4 regions of the Alteromonas sp. LMIT006 genome follow, and region 2 is predicted to be linked to each of the others. Evidence: predicted binding sites of a transcription regulator. Region 2 holds the regulator's gene; each other region holds the start of a gene.
What was found. Region 2 encodes MetJ, which represses methionine synthesis genes. Its sites were predicted from a motif close to TAGACGTCTAGACGTCTA; they were not measured.
Positions count from the first base shown of each region.

Region 1 (2,210 bases), 610 kb from region 2:
GTGAATAAGTACTCTACGCTAGTAAAGCGTATTTCACACCATCTAATGGCGCGTTTACCCCCATCAGTACAGGTGGATGATCTCATCCAATCCGGTATGATTGGTTTGCTCGAAGCCGCTAAAAATTTTGATGGCAGCAAGGGGGCAAGCTTTGAGACATTCGCTGGGATCCGAATTCGCGGGGCGATGCTAGATGAAATAAGAAAGGGCGATTGGACACCGCGTTCAGTTCACAAAAATTCTCGTTCTATTGCTGAGGCGGTTGCAACCGTTGAAAAAGAAACCGGTCATGATGCAAAAGACGTTGATGTGGCGCATAAATTGGGTGTGCCTTTAGCGCAATATCATCAAATGTTGTACAACGTGAATATCGGAAATTTTGTGGGGCTTGAAGATCTAGGCGTCACGGAAGACGTTATTGTGACGGATAAGAACAACAAGATAGACACACCTTATGATGAACTGGTGCAGGGTTCATTTCAAAAAGCCCTTGCAAGAGCGATTACTACATTACCAGAGCGTGATGCGACTGTGCTCTCACTGTATTATGACGAAGATTTGAAATTACGAGAAATAGGGGAAGTCATGAAAGTCAGCGAATCTCGAGTCAGCCAAATTCACAGTCAAGCCGTGCAAAAATTAAAACGAAAGTTAGGCAGTTGGCAAACTGAAGACGCCGTTTAAATCTAAGAAGATAACTTCTCGTCAAAAGTTAACATGAAAGGACGTAAGGTTAATTTTTAAGACGTTTAGACGTCTAGACGTAAATAATTTGACATTTTATCAAAATCCGACACAATACACATATGTAACGTGTAAGGATGTGTCATGCCGATTAGGATCCCTAGTGAACTGCCCGCATTAGAAATACTTTCAAACGAAAATATTTTCGTCATGGAGATGCAACGTGCCATGACGCAGGACATTCGTCCTATGCAAGTTGGGATCTTAAATCTCATGCCCAACAAAATAGAAACCGAAGTGCAAATACTGCGCTTGCTTTCAAATACGCCTCTGCAAATCAATATTGATTTAATTCGAATCGATAACAGTGTGTCCAAAAACACGCCGCAATCGCACATGGATGCGTTTTATAAAGATTTTTCATCTATTTCAAATAAGCAATATGACGGTTTAATTATCACCGGCGCTCCATTGGGCTTTATGGATTATGAAGCGGTGACGTATTGGGATGACATTACCGCCATTTTTGATTGGGCGCAAACCAATGTTCAGTCGACCTTGTATTTGTGCTGGGCGGCACATGCCGCGATGTATCATTTTCACGGGGTGGTGCGTGATATTCGTGCACAAAAACTTTCTGGTGTGTTTGAACATCAAGTCTTAGCGCCCACAAATGAGCTGATGCGCGGTTTTGATCCCGTGTTTTGGGCGCCACATTCTCGCTTTGGGGATATTCCGGTGGCAACGTATTCCAATACCGGTAATATTGACGTATTGGCCGCGTCTGATGAGGCAGGCGCATATATTTGTGCGACCCAAGACAAGCGCAATGTGTTCATAACCGGTCATCCCGAGTATGACTGTGATACGTTAGCACAAGAATACGTTCGCGATTTGGCAAATGGCAGTGAAGCAGGCAAACCACCTCAGATCCCGGTGAATTATTTTACCAATGACGATCCTGAACATGCGCCTATTGTCCGATGGCGTTCGCATGGCACTCTACTTTACACTAATTGGCTTAATTACTATGTGTATCAAACCACTCCTTATGATTTGACACAACTCGCAACTGGCAAGAGATAACCGCGTGAAGCATACCTTATTGTCGCTCGCACAAGAGCGTATTTTATTGTTGGACGGTGCCATGGGCACTATGATCCAAGCCTTAAAGTTTGACGAAAATGATTATCGCGGAGAGCGATTCGCCGATTGGCATTGTGATGTGAAAGGCAATAACGATCTGCTCGTGTTGACTCAACCTGAGGCAATCGCAACCATTCATAAAGAGTATTTGGCAGCAGGTAGCGATATCATTGAAACCAATACATTTAATGCAACAACGATTGCTATGGCTGATTACGATATGCAAGATGTTGCCTACGAAATAAATGTTGCGGCAGCGCGGATCGCAAAAGCGGCTTGTGAGGAATACTCAACACCAGAAAAACCTCGTTTTGTTGCTGGTGTACTTGGCCCGACAAACCGCACGGCATCGATTTCTCCGGATGTGAATGATCCGGGCA
Region 1 covers NZ_CP101291.1:1,563,386-1,565,595, forward strand. The annotation lists gene NLG07_RS07345 (RNA polymerase sigma factor FliA) at 1-684, shown strand, start outside; gene metA (homoserine O-succinyltransferase) at 829-1,770, shown strand; gene NLG07_RS07355 (homocysteine S-methyltransferase family protein) at 1,757-2,210, shown strand, end outside.
Region 1: the regulator MetJ is predicted to act here: its motif matches at 751-768, upstream of metA (homoserine O-succinyltransferase).

Region 2 (2,210 bases):
AATCCCTGGAACAATATCAATATCAATACCAGCGGCAGCAGCGCGGTCGCGGAATCGCAAATAATGAGAGGAATCAAAAAAGAACTGAGTGATGGCTTCAGTTGCTCCTGCTTCGGCCTTGCGTTTTAAATTGAGCAAATCAAATTGTGCATTAGGTGCTTCAGGATGCGTTTCAGGATAAGCGGCAACGGAAATATCAAAATCAGCTACGTCCTTGAGTAAAGCAACCAAATCTGATGCATACATATCTGGCTTATCCATGCCATCGGGCAAGTCACCGCGCAGTGCCACGATGCGTCTGATCCCGTTGTCCCAATATTCTTGCGCGATTTGGGTTAATTCTTCACGTGATGCATCCACACAGGTCAAATGCGGAACGGCTGCAATTCCCATGTCGTTTTGAATGCGTTTTACCACATTGTGGGTTTTGTCACGTTCACCACTGTTAGCACCATAAGTCACGGACATATATGATGGTTTCAACGGCGCAAGTCGTTCGACAGACTTCCATAGCATGGTTTCCATCTTCTCGTTACTCGGTGGGAAAAATTCAAAAGACACCTGAATATCACGTAATTCTGACAAAGACTGGTTGAGAAGATCTATGCCTTGAGCATAAGAAACCATGAGTGAACTCCAAAAAAAGGGTATACAATAGACGTTTAGACGTCTAAACTACGAGATATTAGTGGTTCGGTCAAGCAAAATCATCCGTTGTTAGACTAAAACCGTATTCTGAAAATATATAATAAATATAAAAACACGATAAGGCAGTATGATGGCAACTTGGAATGGTAAATACATACACCCCTACGCAGAGCACGGTAAGAAAGCCGAGCAAGTCAAAAAAGTTACAGTCTCAATACCGATTAATGTGCTTAAAGTGTTGACCGATGAACGAACCAGACGTCAAGTAAATAATTTGCGTCATGCCACTAACTCTGAGCTGCTATGTGAGGCCTTTTTGCATGCGTTTACGGGGCAGCCGCTGCCCAACGATGATGACTTAGCTAAAGAAAATCCCCATCGCATACCAGCTGAGGCGAGAACCTTGATGGAGCAAATGGGGATGCTAGAGGTGGAGGAAGTCGAAAAATAATCGGCTTATTCCATATATCCTTCCGGTAATTCTTCTAAGAATGCCACGCCTGAGTCAATTGCAGCTTGGGCAACTGCTTTAGCGATACGTGAGCATAATCTCGGATCCATTGGTTTTGGAATAATGTAATCGCGACCAAATTCTAAAGACGACGAATTACTTGCTACCAAGACCTCTTCTGGAACCGGTTCTTTAGATACCGCACGCAAGGCTTCTACTGCAGCAACTTTCATTTCATCATTAATGGCATTAGAACGAACATCTAGTGCTCCACGAAAGATAAACGGGAAACACAATACGTTGTTGACCTGATTGGGGTAATCAGAACGGCCTGTGGCCATAATTAAATCAGAACGCGTGGCATGAGCGAGTTCAGGCTTGATTTCCGGATCTGGGTTTGAGCAGGCAAACACAACTGGATTTGGCGCCATCAAAGAAAGTGTTTCAGCTGGCAGGACATCAGGCCCTGATAAGCCTAGGAACACATCGGCTCCGTCCATTACATCTTCAAGTGTGCGTTTGTCAGTGTTATTGGCAAAAGCAAGTTTGTGCTCAGGTAAGTTTTCACGACGGGTGTGGATCACACCATTGCGGTCAATCATGTAGACTTTTTCACGTTGTGCACCACACTTGATCAATAGCTCCATACACGCAATCGCAGCTGCCCCTGCGCCCATACACACAAAACGTGCGTCTGCAATGGCTTTGCCTTGGATCTCTAATGCGTTCAGCATACCTGCTGCCGTAACAATAGCAGTGCCGTGCTGGTCATCATGAAAAATTGGGATCTTACAACGTTTCTGTAATTCGCGCTCAATTTCAAAACACTCAGGTGCTTTGATATCTTCGAGGTTAATGCCACCAAAGGTATCTGCGATATTCGCTACCGTGTTAATAAATTCTTCGGTGGTACGGTGATTGACCTCAATATCTATCGAGTCCAATCCTGCAAAGCGTTTAAACAACAACGCTTTACCTTCCATTACTGGTTTGGATGCCAGCGGCCCTAAGTTCCCTAATCCCAAAATAGCGGAACCATTTGAAATGACCGCAACCATATTACCTTTGGCCGTGTATTTGTAAGCCATGTTTGGGTCGTCAGCAATTTCAC
Region 2 covers NZ_CP101291.1:958,039-960,248, forward strand. The annotation lists gene metF (methylenetetrahydrofolate reductase) at 1-627, opposite strand, end outside; gene metJ (met regulon transcriptional regulator MetJ) at 779-1,099, shown strand; gene NLG07_RS04500 (malic enzyme-like NAD(P)-binding protein) at 1,105-2,210, opposite strand, start outside.

Region 3 (2,210 bases), 290 kb from region 2:
CCTGGAAGGGAGACTTCTGGGAAGTTTACGGCAGAAAGTGTCGAACCATTGTCTGAGTACTTCGCCAATTTACCAGCTACCTCAATACCAATATTTTCTTGAGCCTCTTGCGTTGAGCCACCTACATGCGGGGTTAAGATAACATTGTCAAATTTGCGCAGTGGTGATTCAAATTCTTCATTATTTGATTTGGGCTCAACTGGAAATACATCGACAAGTGCTCCGTTAAGTTTACCTGATTCTAATGCTTGTGCGAGGGCATCGATGTCAACGACGGTACCGCGTGCAGCATTTATCAAAATCGCACCGTCTTTCATTTCAGCTAATTCTGAAGCACCAATCATATCTTGAGTATCAGCCGTCTCAGGGACGTGTAAGCTGACAATGTCAGAGGTATTTAATAGTTTTTTCAAGGTCTTTATTTGGACTGCATTACCCAATACGAGCTTGTCTTCGATATCGAAGAACTGCACTCGCATGCCGAGATGTTCAGCTAGAATAGACAGCTGTGTACCAATATGACCGTAGCCAATAATACCTAAAGTTTTGCCTCGTGCTTCATAAGAGCCTACGGCGCTTTTTTCCCATTCACCGCGATGCGCTTTGGCGTTTTTAGATGGGATCCCACGAAGCAGTAAAATCAAGCTTCCTAACACTAATTCAGCAACCGATCGAGTATTGGAAAACGGGGCATTGAACACTGGGATGCCGCGAATCTGTGTGGCTTTTAAATCAACCTGATTAGTGCCAATACAAAAACATCCAACAGCGATAAGCTTTGGTGAATTGGCAACCACATTTTCTGTGATTTGGGTACGTGAACGAATACCGACAAAGTGCACATCTTGCATTTTCTCAATCAACTCATCTTCAGGAAGAGATGTCTTGAGGTATTCAATGTTGCTGTAACCATTGCTGTGTAAGGTATCTACAGCACTTTGGTGTACGCCTTCTAGGAGAAGGATTTTGATTTTGTCTTTGGGCAATGATACTTTGCTCATGTGATTGCGTTCCTGTGTTGCGTTTGATGTCAATTAAGACATCTAGACGTCTAAAATATATAAGTGCGCAATTTAGCAAAGTTCCGTTGCTAAGGATAGTCCTTTTTCGTCTATACTAGACTTTATTGCGAGAGTGTTTTACTGAATGGAAGTAACACCATTATCTGTGGCTACCAATACAATATCAGCACCGCGTTGAGCGAATAAACCATTGGTCACAACGCCAACGATTTGGTTGATTTGCGCTTCTAATTTACGTGGCTCTAGTATTTCTAAATTGTGTACATCTAATATAACATTGCCATTGTCTGTGACAACGCCGTCACGATAAACCGGATCGCCACCTAACTTAACCAACTCCCTGGCAACATAAGAACGAGCCATTGGGATCACCTCAACCGGAAGAGGGAAATCGCCTAAGACGCCAACTTGTTTTGAGTCATCAATGATACAAATAAACTTTTTGGCAACTGCGGCAACGATTTTTTCACGCGTTAAAGCTGCGCCACCGCCCTTGATCATGTGTTTATGTTTGGTAATTTCGTCCGCACCGTCCACATAAATATCAAAGTGATCGACACTATTGAGATCAAATACATCTATCCCTAAGGCCTGTAAGCGCCGCGTTGATTCATCGGAACTCGACACTGCGCCCTCAATGAGGTGCTTTTTGTCAGCCAGAGCTTCAATGAAGTAGTTCACGGTTGAGCCCGTGCCAATGCCGATGATATCTCCATCTTTCACATACTGAAGCGCGGCAATCGCAGCTGCTTTTTTCTTTTCATCTTGTGTCATAGTATTTCTCGACCAGTTGTTTGCTGTATTTTACCTTAGGGCGTTGAACGTACAAAAACCTTTTGTTCAGTTATTACATAATCCATTGGTATATCCCACGGATTAACAGGTAGCTTAGGGACTTGCTGTACGCTGTGCGCAATACCTATAAATTCAGGGCGCTCCGGTTGGCTAACTAAATCAGCCAGAGTACGGTCATAAAATCCCCCACCCATGCCGAAACGCATACAATGTTCGTCAAAGCCAACTAATGGCGTACAAATCAGATCTAGCTGATTTGCATCAATACAACGAGAACGGTCCAGTACGGGCTCCAAAATAGCAAATTTATTCGCCTGCATTTTTGTCTTCGGCGTGTATAGTTGAAATAACAAAAAGCCATCTTTATCTGGCTCAAGAATGGGTAAATAAAGT
Region 3 covers NZ_CP101291.1:1,245,972-1,248,181, forward strand. The annotation lists gene serA (phosphoglycerate dehydrogenase) at 1-1,001, opposite strand, end outside; gene rpiA (ribose-5-phosphate isomerase RpiA) at 1,140-1,796, opposite strand; gene NLG07_RS05840 (5-formyltetrahydrofolate cyclo-ligase) at 1,832-2,210, opposite strand, start outside.
Region 3: the regulator MetJ is predicted to act here: its motif matches at 1,037-1,054, upstream of serA (phosphoglycerate dehydrogenase).

Region 4 (2,210 bases), 210 kb from region 2:
AGATCACGGATAAATCACGACGGTCTGTTAATAAGGCATCGACAAAAATTTCGCGATCTTTGTTGATCCGCAGCGCAATGACAAATGGCAGAGTTTGCTTGGGCAAACACATGCGACCAATCAAATACGCCGCTTTACCGCGATAAAATACCGGCTTGAGCATTTCCATCGTATGCACAGAAGCCAATTCTTCAGTGGTTAATACTTCACGCAGACCGCGCTCTAGGTTGGCCAAGTCTCGTTCTTTTTCGGCGAAGGGGACATTAAATTTGTAAATGCGAAAAAGTTCTTCGTACATTTCACTGACGGTACAATCCACATCAAAACTGTTAATGACCTTCATTCGATCAGGTCCAGGCAGATAACAGCGAGTGGGCGAGATGAACATGTATTGATCGTCGATTTTTTGGTGTTTAAAAATACGGCCAATGACTGAATTATAATAGGTTTCTGCTAGTTCGAATTGTGGGTGGGTGGCGAGCAGTTTGGCATAGTTTTGTTTCATCAACATCCAAAACTCATCGCCTTCTGCATGAGGTTGGAGATGCTGATAGATTTCAGTAACAACTTCATTGAGACTTTGCTCATAGATGGTAATACGCTCTTTTATCGCTTGTTGCGAAGCCGCCCATTGGCGTTGTTCAAAGCGCTCTTGCGCTCCTTTGGTAATGCGAGAATACCAGCGATAACTTTTATCGAAACCACTTAATATTTGGTAGGCTATTTTTTGTGCGCGATCCATGAGTTAACCTGTCAAAAAAATCTAGAGCTAGTGTGATATAAGTTATGCTTATATACATTAATACAATAGTCTCAAAAGATTGCCAAGTTGAGTTAACTCAGATAATCTTAAAATCGTATAAAAACATTGACTTTTAGACGTCTATACGGATAATCACCTCATGAAAATAATACTAACAAGCACCACCGACATGATGATTATTACCACCCCAAGTGGGGCGGACGTTGGTTAGTGCACGACACAAATCTACTGAAGCCCGCATCCACTGCGGGCTTTTTCGTTTTTAAGCGTTATGTTTTAGCGTGATGGAAGCACCAAGTTCGAGATACTGGGGAAAATAGGAGCATACATGAAAGTTTTAAAATTTGGCGGTTCGTCGCTAGCTGATGCAGAGCGTTACTTAGGCGTCGCCAAAATCGTCACAGAATATCATAGCGACACCGGTGCTGCGGCAGTGCTATCTGCACCGAAGGGCGTGACTAATGCGCTTTCATTATTGATTGAGCAAGCCTCATCAGGACAGGATTTTTCTGAGTTATACGCCAAGCTCAATATGACCTTAAATGGCATTGCCCAAGAATTGGGTGAGCGTGAAGCAAATTTCCCACTTACTCAGTTAACAGATTTTATTCAAACTATTCTTGCGACACTGGATGAAAAACTGCGTGGTATGCAGCTGCTCGGTTGTGCCCCAGATAATACCGCCGCTGAATTACTTTCCATGGGTGAGTATGTATCGGTAAATATTTTGCAGTCGATTTTTGCCGCGCGAGGCATTAACGCGCAAATCGTAGACCCAGCCGAAAAAGTCCTAGCTTATGGTCCTTTCCTTGATGCGTTAGCAAATGTGGCTGAGTCCAAAGCACGTTTTGCTGATGTCGATAACTCAGGTAAAACCTTGTTAATCATGCCTGGGTTTGTCGCTGTGAATGAAGACGGCGACAAAGTTACATTAGGGCGTAATGGTTCAGATTATTCTGCGGCGATCCTCGCTGCGTGTATTGATGCTGAAGTGTGTGAGATTTGGACAGACGTGGACGGTGTGTACAACGCCGACCCACGACAAGTCGAAAATGCCGTGTTAATGGACAAACTCACCTACGAAGAAGCGATGGAGCTATCCTATTTTGGTGCCAAAGTGCTTCATCCCAAGACCATTGGCCCGATTGCTCAGCATCATATCCCATGTTTAATTAAAAACACGTTAAACCCTTCTGCTCCGGGGACTTTGATCTCGAATGAAAAGAGCGAAAAGTGGACCAATGTAAAAGGCATTTCTCATCTTGACGATATGGTGATGCTCAATATTGCCGGCCCAGGTATGAAAGGTATGGTCGGTATGGCAACACGTATTTTTGATTCGATGGCACGAGGTAATATCTCTATCACGTTAATTACCCAGTCCTCCTCTGAATACAGTATTAGCTTTTGTATCGCGCAAAAAGACCAAAGTAAAGCCTTGGATATT
Region 4 covers NZ_CP101291.1:1,166,337-1,168,546, forward strand. The annotation lists gene aceK (bifunctional isocitrate dehydrogenase kinase/phosphatase) at 1-742, opposite strand, end outside; gene thrA (bifunctional aspartate kinase/homoserine dehydrogenase I) at 1,092-2,210, shown strand, end outside.
Region 4: the regulator MetJ is predicted to act here: its motif matches at 869-886, upstream of thrA (bifunctional aspartate kinase/homoserine dehydrogenase I).